Regions from separate parts of the Pseudomonas sp. SP16.1 genome, predicted to be linked through region 1. Evidence: predicted binding sites of a transcription regulator. Region 1 holds the regulator's gene; the other holds the start of a gene.
What was found. Region 1 encodes sigma-54, which starts transcription at its own class of promoters, with help from an activator protein. Its sites were predicted from a motif close to ANTGGCATNNANNTTGCTNT; they were not measured.
Positions count from the first base shown of each region.

Region 2: ACUTAF_RS07920 (CmpA/NrtA family ABC transporter substrate-binding protein) is a predicted target of sigma-54. The motif match lies at 2,489-2,508, and genes of this name have one in related genera.

Region 1 covers NZ_JBQYFZ010000001.1:3,432,498-3,436,933, reverse strand. Annotated here, with positions in the region: gene rapZ (RNase adapter RapZ) at 1-424, opposite strand, end outside; gene ptsN (PTS IIA-like nitrogen regulatory protein PtsN) at 427-891, opposite strand; gene hpf (ribosome hibernation-promoting factor, HPF/YfiA family) at 904-1,212, opposite strand; gene ACUTAF_RS16425 (RNA polymerase factor sigma-54) at 1,311-2,804, opposite strand; gene lptB (LPS export ABC transporter ATP-binding protein) at 2,941-3,666, opposite strand; gene lptA (lipopolysaccharide transport periplasmic protein LptA) at 3,666-4,211, opposite strand; gene lptC (LPS export ABC transporter periplasmic protein LptC) at 4,198-4,436, opposite strand, start outside.
Region 2 covers NZ_JBQYFZ010000001.1:1,639,776-1,644,211, forward strand. Annotated here, with positions in the region: gene ACUTAF_RS07915 (ABC transporter permease) at 1-930, opposite strand, end outside; gene ACUTAF_RS07920 (CmpA/NrtA family ABC transporter substrate-binding protein) at 987-2,294, opposite strand; gene ACUTAF_RS07925 (transcriptional regulator) at 2,720-3,037, opposite strand; gene ACUTAF_RS07930 (hypothetical protein) at 3,186-3,578, shown strand; gene alaC (alanine transaminase) at 3,613-4,436, opposite strand, start outside.

The DNA of each region.
Region 1 (4,436 bases):
TGGTGTCGATCTTCAGGTCGGCGAGATCGACGATGGGCGCCAGCACCTGGGTTTCGTCGGCGATGGCCTCGGCCAGCGAGCGGTGCTCGTCGGTCAGCGGGTGGCGCCGGCGGGTTTCCGAAAAGCGCTTGAGCAGCGTTTCGTCGTCGGCGTCGAGGTAGAGCACATCGCAGTGGATGTTGCGTTGGCGCACCTGCTCCAGCAGCTCGGGGAAGCGCCGCAGATGGCTCTGCAGGTTGCGCGCGTCGATGGATACCGCCACTTGCGGCAGCAGCATCTCGGTGTTGAGCAGGGCGCGTTCCGCCAAGTCTGGCAACAGACCGGCGGGCAGGTTGTCGATGCAGTAGAAACCGTTGTCCTCAAGCACATCGAGGGCGGTGCTCTTGCCCGAGCCGGAGCGGCCGCTGACGATGATCAGGCGCATGTTTATCGACCGTTCTGGATGTCCACGACCACCTGATAGAGATCTTCACCGACCGGGGCCTGGCGCAGGCGTTCGCGCACGTCCTGGCGATCGAGCATGCTGGCGATCTGGCGCAGCAGTTCGAGGTGGGCGTCGGTGGCCGCTTCCGGCACCAGCAGGACGAACAGCAGGTCGACCGGGGCGCCGTCGATGGCGTCGAAGTCCACCGCGCTGTCCAGGCGCAGCACCGCGCTGATCGGCGCGGTGCAGCCGGCCAGGCGGCAGTGGGGAATGGCGATGCCGTTGCCGAAACCGGTGGAGCCGAGTTTCTCGCGGGCGATGAGGCTTTCGAAGATGTCCTGCGCGTCGAGGTCGGGCAGATCGCGCGCCACCAGATTGGCGATCTGCTCGAGCACGCGCTTCTTGCTGCCACCCGGCACGTTCACCAGGGAACGGCCGGGGGTCAGGATGTTTTCAAGTCGGATCATGGATGGGGAATGTCAGCGGGCCGTGGCGCCTTGCAGGCGTTCGAGCTGCTTTTCCTTGTGCTTGATGAGTTGACGGTCGAGTTTGTCGGCCAACAGATCGATGGCGGCGTACATGTCCTGGTGTTCGGCGTTGGCGACGACCTCACCGCCGGCGACGTGCAGAGTGGCTTCGATCTTTTGCTTGAGCTTTTCGACCTCCATGGTCACCTGAACGTTGGTGATCTTGTCGAAGTGGCGTTCCAGTCGGCCCAGTTTCTCGCCGACATAGTCACGCAGGGCGTCGGTCACATCCAGCTGATGTCCACTGATGTTGACTTGCATACCGCTTTCTCCTTGTTGCCTTGTGTAAGAGACGGGTCTTGGGCGACCCGCCACCGGAACACTTTGGCCTGGAAGCCCCCGCTTCCAGCTGATCTGGGTCACATCAGTCGCTTGCGTTCGCTGGAGGGCGCTATGCCGAGGGATTCGCGGTATTTGGCGACCGTCCGACGGGCGACTTGGATGCCTTGTGCCTCCAGTAAACCAGCGATCTTGCTGTCGCTCAACGGCTTTTTCGCGTTTTCTGCGGCGACCAGTTTCTTGATGATGGCGCGGATCGCGGTGGACGAGCATTCGCCGCCTTCGGCGGTGCTGACGTGGCTGGAGAAGAAGTATTTCAGCTCGTAAATGCCGCGCGGGGTGTGCATGAATTTCTGCGTGGTGACCCGCGAGATGGTCGACTCGTGCATGCCCACCGCCTCGGCGATGTCATGCAGGACCAGCGGCTTCATCGCCTCGTCGCCATAGTCGAGGAAACCGCGCTGGTGCTCGACGATCTGCGTGGCGACCTTCATCAGCGTCTCGTTGCGGCTCTGCAGGCTCTTGATGAACCAGCGCGCCTCCTGCAACTGGTTGCGCATGAAGGTGTTGTCGGCACTGGAGTCGGCGCGTTTGACGAAGCCGGCATACTGCGGGTTGACCCGCAGGCGCGGCATGGCCTCCTGGTTCAGCTCCACCAGCCAGCGGTCGTTGTGCTTGCGTACGATGACGTCGGGCACTACGTATTCCGGCTCGCTGGATTCGATCTGCGAGCCGGGACGGGGATTGAGGCGCTGGATCAGTTCGATGACCTGCTTGAGCTCGTCTTCCTTGAGCTTCATGCGCCGCATCAGCTGGGCGTAGTCGCGGCTGCCGAGCAGCTCCAGGTAATCGCCGACCAGGCGCTGGGCCTCGCTCAGCCAGGGCGTGCTCGCCGGCAGCTGGCGCAGTTGCAGCAGCAGGCACTCGCGCAGATCGCGGGCGCCGATGCCGGCCGGCTCGAACTGCTGGATGCGGTGCAGCACCACTTCCACTTCGTCCAGTTCGATGTCCAGTTCGGGGTCGAAGGAGTCGGTGACTTCCTCGAGGGTTTCTTCCAGATAGCCGTCGTTATTGATGCAGTCGATCAGGGTGGCGGCGATCAGCCGGTCCTTGTCCGACATCGGCGCCAGGTTGAGTTGCCAGAGCAGGTGGCTCTGCAGGCTCTCACCGCTGGAGGTGCGGGTGGTGAAGTCCCACTCGTCGTCGTCATTGCTCGGCAGACTGCTGGCGCTGGTCTGGTAGACGTCTTCCCAGGCGGTGTCGACCGGCAGCTCGTTGGGGATGCGCTCGTTCCACTCGCCGTCTTCCAGGTTGTCGACCGTCGGAGCGCTTTCCTGGTAGCTGTCTTCCTTGCTCGGCGTCGGCGCGGCGCTCTCCGCGCCGTCGGCCATGGGATCGCTGTTGTCGAAGTCGTCGCCGTCTTCCTGGCGCTCGAGCATGGGGTTGGACTCCAGTGCCTCCTGGATTTCCTGTTGCAGGTCCAGGGTCGACAGTTGGAGGAGGCGGATAGCCTGTTGCAGCTGCGGCGTCATCGTCAGCTGCTGGCCCATCTTGAGGACTAGCGATGGTTTCATTGCAGACCTTAATTCACCGGCGGTTTACGCCTTCCACTACAGGGCGCCGCGGCGCCACCAGGAAGCAAATTATATGCCTGAATTTCTCGGCTTTGCCTAGGGGTTGCCATATTTCTGTAGTGAAATAGCGGGCGACCTACAGGCGGAATTCGTGGCCCAGGTAAACCTCTTTGACCGTCTGGTTGGCGAGAATGGTCTCGGCATCGCCCTCGGCGATCAGCTGCCCGTCGTTGACGATATAGGCGGTTTCGCAGATATCCAGGGTTTCGCGCACGTTGTGATCGGTGATCAGGATGCCGATGCCCTTGGTCTTGAGGTGGTGAATGATCTGCTTGATATCGCCCACCGAGATCGGGTCGACGCCGGCGAAGGGTTCGTCGAGCAGGATGAACTTGGGGTTGGTGGCCAGCGCGCGGGCGATTTCCACGCGGCGGCGTTCGCCGCCGGACAGGCTCATGCCGAGGCTGTCGGCGATATGGTGGATATGGAACTCCTGCAGCAGGTTCTCCAGCTCCGCCTGGCGGCCGGCGCGATCCAGGTTCTTGCGTGTCTCAAGGATGGCCATGATGTTGTCGGCCACCGACAGTTTGCGGAAGATCGAGGCCTCCTGCGGTAGGTAGCCGATGCCGGCGCGGGCGCGGCCGTGCATGGGCTGGTGGCTGACGTCGAGATCGTCGATGCGCACGCGGCCCTGGTCGGCGCGTACCAGGCCGACGATCATGTAGAAGCAGGTGGTCTTGCCGGCGCCGTTGGGGCCGAGCAGGCCGACGATCTGCCCGCTCTCGATGCTCAGGCTGACGTCGCGCACGACCTGGCGCCCCTTGTAGCTCTTCGCCAGGTGTTGGGCTTTGAGAATGGCCATTACTGCTCTGCCTGCTGATCCGCGGGTTTGTTCTTCGGCTGGATGACCATGTCGATGCGCGGGCGCGGCACGCTGACGTTGGTGCCGGTGGCGCGGCCGGCGTTGACGATCTGGCGCTGGGTGTCGTAGACGATCTTCTCGCCTTCGAAGGTGTTGCCTTCCTGGATCACCTTGGCCTGATCGATCAGCACGATGCGCTCGTTGCTGGAGAAGTACTGGATGGTCAGGCCGTAGGCCTTGACGATTTCCTTGTCCACCGCCGGCTTCTGCTCGTAATAGGCCGGTTTGCCCACCGAGGTGAACACGTCGATGTCGCCGCTGGCGGTCTGGGTGATGGTCACTGTGTCTCCAGTGATCTTCAGGGTGCCCTGGGTGATGATCACGTCACCGCGGTAGACCGCCACGCCCTGCTTGTCGTCCAGTTCGGCGCTATCGGCCTGGATGCGGATCGGCTGCTCGCGATCCGATGGCAGTGCCCAGGCAGCCGCGCTTCCCAATGCGGCGCCTAGGCTGAGAATCAGGGGGAGGGTGTTAACGAACCTCATGCTGGCCTCTTACGTTGGACTGCAGGAGCATCCTGCCGTCGTTCAAATACGCTTTCATTCCTTGTGCCGTGGTCACCCCGTTGGCCGCGACGATTCTAACGGCTTGCTGGGTCTGCGCATATTCCTTGTCGGGAATCACGGTCATGCGGCTGCTGGTGATGATGGTCGGGCGGCCCTTGGCGTCGGTGCGGGCGATGCGCACGTCGTCGATCAGTTCCACCTCGA
Region 2 (4,436 bases), 1.8 Mb from region 1:
GAGGGCGAAGCCGATCAGGCCGATGACGATCACCGCCACCATGATCCGGCCGAGGGAGTTGGAGCTGCCGTTCTGGAACTCGTCCCAGATGAATTTGCCCAGGCCCGGGTTCTGCGCCAGCATCTCGGCGGCGATCAGCACCATCCAGCCGGTGCCCAGTGACAGACGCAGGCCGGTGAAGATCATCGGCAGGGCGGCCGGCAGGACGATGCGCCGCACATGGGTCAAAGGCGACAGGCGCAGCACCTTGCTGACGTTGTTCAGGTCCTGGTCGATGCCGGCGACGCCGACCGTGGTGTTGATCACCGTCGGCCACAGGCAGCACAGCGCCACGGTAAAGGCCGAGGTGAGGAAGGACTTGGCGAACAGCGGGTCTTCGCTGACGTACAGGGCGCTGACCAGCATGGTCACCAGAGGCAGCCAGGCCAGCGGTGAGACCGGCTTGAATACCTGGATCAGCGGGTTGATCGCGGTGTAGATGGTCTTGCTCAGGCCGCAGACGATACCCAGCGGGATGGCGATCAACGAGGCGATGGCGAAGCCGGCCATCACCGTGTACAGGCTGGTGAAGATCTGCTGCACGAAGGTCGGCTTGCCGGTGTAGGGGCGGGTTTTGACTTCGGCATCCGGGTTTTTCGCCAGCAGCTCGGCGTTGCGCTTTTCCTGGCGCTCATAGAAGGCGTTGGCCTTGTCCCGTTCGCGCAGGTGGGCGCCGACCAGGCCCTGGAACTGTTCGGAAACCTGCAGCGGGCCGGGGAACTGGCCGAGGCTGGTCTGGATATTGTTGGCCAGGCCCTGCCAGCACAGGAGAAACAGCAGGATGCCCAGCAACGGCAGAATAATGGGCGGTGCCCAGCGCTTGATCAGCGCCGCGGCGCGGGCCGCCTTGAGGGTTTCTTGGATCGGGGTGGCGACGTTCGGGTTGCTCATCGTCCTGTCCTCTTGCAATCGGGGGAGGGAGCCGGCCAGCCGGCTCCCGGGATGGATCAGAGCGTGGTGTCGCCTTTCAGGCCGATCTGGAACTGCTGCAGATAGGCGTTGGGCTGACGGCCGTCATAGACCACCCCGTCGATGGTGTCGGCCAGCGGTGCGCGGAAGCCGTCGGTGTCGGCAGGCGGGAAATCACCGGCCTCGGCCTTGCCTTCGGCCACCAGCTCGGCGGCGGCTTCGCGGTAGATTTCCGGCAGGTACACGCGCTTCGCCATGTCGAAGTACCAGCTGTCCGGCTTGGCCTCGGCGATCTGGCCCCAGCGGCGCATCTGGGTCAGGTACCAGACCGCGTCGGAGTAGTAGGGGTAGGTGGCGTGGTAGCGGAAGAACACGTTGAAGTCCGGCACCTCGCGCTTGTCACCCTTCTCGAACTCGAAGGTGCCGGTCATGGAGTTGGCGATCACCTTGGCATCGGCGCCGACATATTCCGGGCGGGAAAGGATTTCCACCGCTTCCGCGCGGTTGGCGTTGTCGCCTTCATCCAGCCACTTGCCGGCACGGATCAGCGCCTTGACCACGCGCTTGTGGGTCTCCGGGTTGGCTTCGGCCCAGCTCTTGGACACACCGAAGACCTTCTCCGACATGTTCTTGCGGATGGCATAGTCAGCCACCACCGGCACACCGATGCCCTTGAATACCGCCGCCTGGTTCCACGGCTCGCCAACGCTGTAGCCATGGATGGTGCCGGCTTCCATGGTGGCCGGCATCTGCGGCGGCGGGGTCACCGAGAGCAGCGCCTGGGCATCGATCTGGCCGCTGATATCGCCCTTGTGCGGGGCGTAGTAGCCGGGGTGGATGCCGCCGGCCGCCAGCCAGTAGCGCAGCTCGTAGTTGTGGGTGGACACCGGGAACACCATGCCCAGGTTGAAGGCCTTGCCGCCGGCGGCGAACTGGTCGATCACCGGTTTGAGGGCGTCGGCCTTGATCGGGTGCACCGGCTTGCCGTCTGCCATGGGCACATGCTTCTTCATCTCCTCCCACACCGCGTTGGACATGGTGATGGCATTGCCATTGAGGTCCATGGTGAAGGCGGTGACCACCTCCGCCTTGGTGCCGAAGCCGATGGTGGCGCCGATCGGCTGGCCGGAGAGCATATGGGCGCCGTCCAGTTCGCCGTCGATCACCCGATCCAGCAGCACCTTCCAGTTGGCCTGTGCCTCCAGGGTGACATACAGGCCTTCGTCCTCGAAGAAACCCTTCTCATAGGCGATGGCCAGGGGCGCCATGTCGGTGAGCTTGATAAAGCCGAACTTCAGCTCCTCCTTCTCCGGCTCTGCCGCCAGCAGCAGTGGCGAAGCCAGCATGGCGAGCGTACAGCCCAGGCGTGACAGGGTCTTTTGCAACGATGTGCGACGGTGCATGGCAATTCCTCAGCTATCAGAAACGAAAAAAGACGTCGCAGACAGCCCGCTGCCGGAGCAGAAGGTGCCTTTGACGTCTTTGTCTATTCGTCCCGATCACCGCCGTTGGCGATCCTAAGACGTGGGTTAGTCCTGATCTAGCAAAGCCTTTGCCAAGTGCGCCGGCAATGTCGGAGAAGTCTGCTCCAGACACGCGGGAGGGGATTTCGCGAGAAATTAAATTCTTTATATATCAATCAGATAGTTATATTTCCTTGGGGCGTTGCTACTGCCGTAACTGCCCCCTCCGGCTCCAGCGGCTGAACGCTTCGCCCTATGGCCGTGCAACCGAGCGGGCGATGGGCCTGCTTTTGGTTCGTCTCGGCGCGCTATCGGAGTGCGGGGCTGGTTCTGGCCTCCTCGACGAAATCGCGCAGCCAGCGCAGCACTTGCACCGCCTCCCAACGTGCCGGGTCGAACAGCGCGTAGGCCAGGCCCTGATAGCCGACCACATCCAGCTGGCGGTGGTAGCCGGCACGCTGCAGCAGCGCTTCGATCTCGGCGAAGCAGGTATTGAAGTGCTGGCGGTTAAAGGGCGTGCGGTTCTCGGTGACGATGCCCTCGAGCTGCAGTTCCTCGACCATTTCGCGCACCCGCTCCAGCGGCATGCGGTTCACCCGATGTTTCAGCTGCAGTACGTCCAGCATGGTGCGGCTCCTGTGCATTGGTTCGTGACGCCAAGGGTAAACGAAAAATACTGTACAAATAAACAGTGCTCGGTAATAGTAAGCCCACTGCAGCAACATCGACCCGTACAGCCCGCAGGGTGGACGCCTTGCGAGAGGAGAATTGGCAATGCAACAGATGCTGATGACGATTGTGCTACTGGCCCTGCTGGGCGGTTGCGCCCAGCCGCAGATCGAGCAGCCGCGGGCCTACGGTGCCTACCTGGTGATCGAGGGCGAACAGGCCTGGGCCGTGCTGGTGTCCGATGGTCGGCGCATCGAGGAGGCGGGCAGGGTGCTTGACGTGATCCGCCTGCCCGGGCATCACTCGAGCATCGCGGCCAGCTATGTGATCGACACGCCCAACTGCGGCAAGCTGCAGTGGCTGACCGAGCGCCACGGCGCGGCAGAAGGGGAGACCACGTTGTTGCCAGCGGCGTTCAACGAGGAATTGGCCAGCCCGGGCTGCGTGCTGGCCCAGGGTTTGAGTCGTGCCTGGACAGCGCTGGATTATTCCGGCTGATATGACCAGGGCGCCTCGCGGCGCCCTGGTCGGCTCATTCGCTATCGGCCTTGGCCTTCTTCGCCGGTAGCAGGCCGTCGGCACGGAACATCGCCTTGATCCCGCGTAGCGCCTGGCGGGTGCGGTCCTGGTTTTCGATCAGGGCGAAGCGCACGTGATCGTCGCCGTAGTCGCCGAAGCCGAGGCCCGGGGAGACGCAGACCTTGGCCTCGGCCAGCAGTTTCTTGGCGAACTCCAGCGAGCCGAGCTGGGCGTAGGCCTCGGGAATCTTGGCCCAGACGTACATCGAGGCCTTGGGCTTCTCCACCATCCAGCCGATCTCGTGCAGCCCCTTGACCAGCAGGTTGCGGCGCTGGCGGTACTGCTCGGCGATGTCGCGCACGCACTGCTGGTCGCCTTCCAGGGCAGCGATGGCCGCGACCTGCAGCGGGGTGAAGGTGCCGTAGTCGTGGTAGCTCTTGATCCGCGCCAGGGCGGAGACGAGTTCTCTATTGCCGACCATAAAGCCGATGCGCCAGCCGGCCATGTTGTAGCTCTTGGACAGGGTGAAGAACTCCACCGCGATGTCCTTGGCGCCCGGCACCTGCATGATCGACGGCGCCTTCCAGCCGTCGTAGACGATGTCGGCGTAGGCCAGGTCGTGCACCACCAGCACGTCGTACTGCTTGGCCAAGGCCACCACGCGCTCGAAGAAGTCCAGCTCCACGCACTGCGCGGTGGGGTTGGAGGGAAAGCCCAGAATCATCATCTTCGGCTTGGGGATCGACTCGCGAATCGCCCGCTCCAGTTCGGCGAAGAAGTCCACGCCCGGTACCAGCGGTACCGAACGCACCTGGGCGCCGGCGATCACCGCGCCGT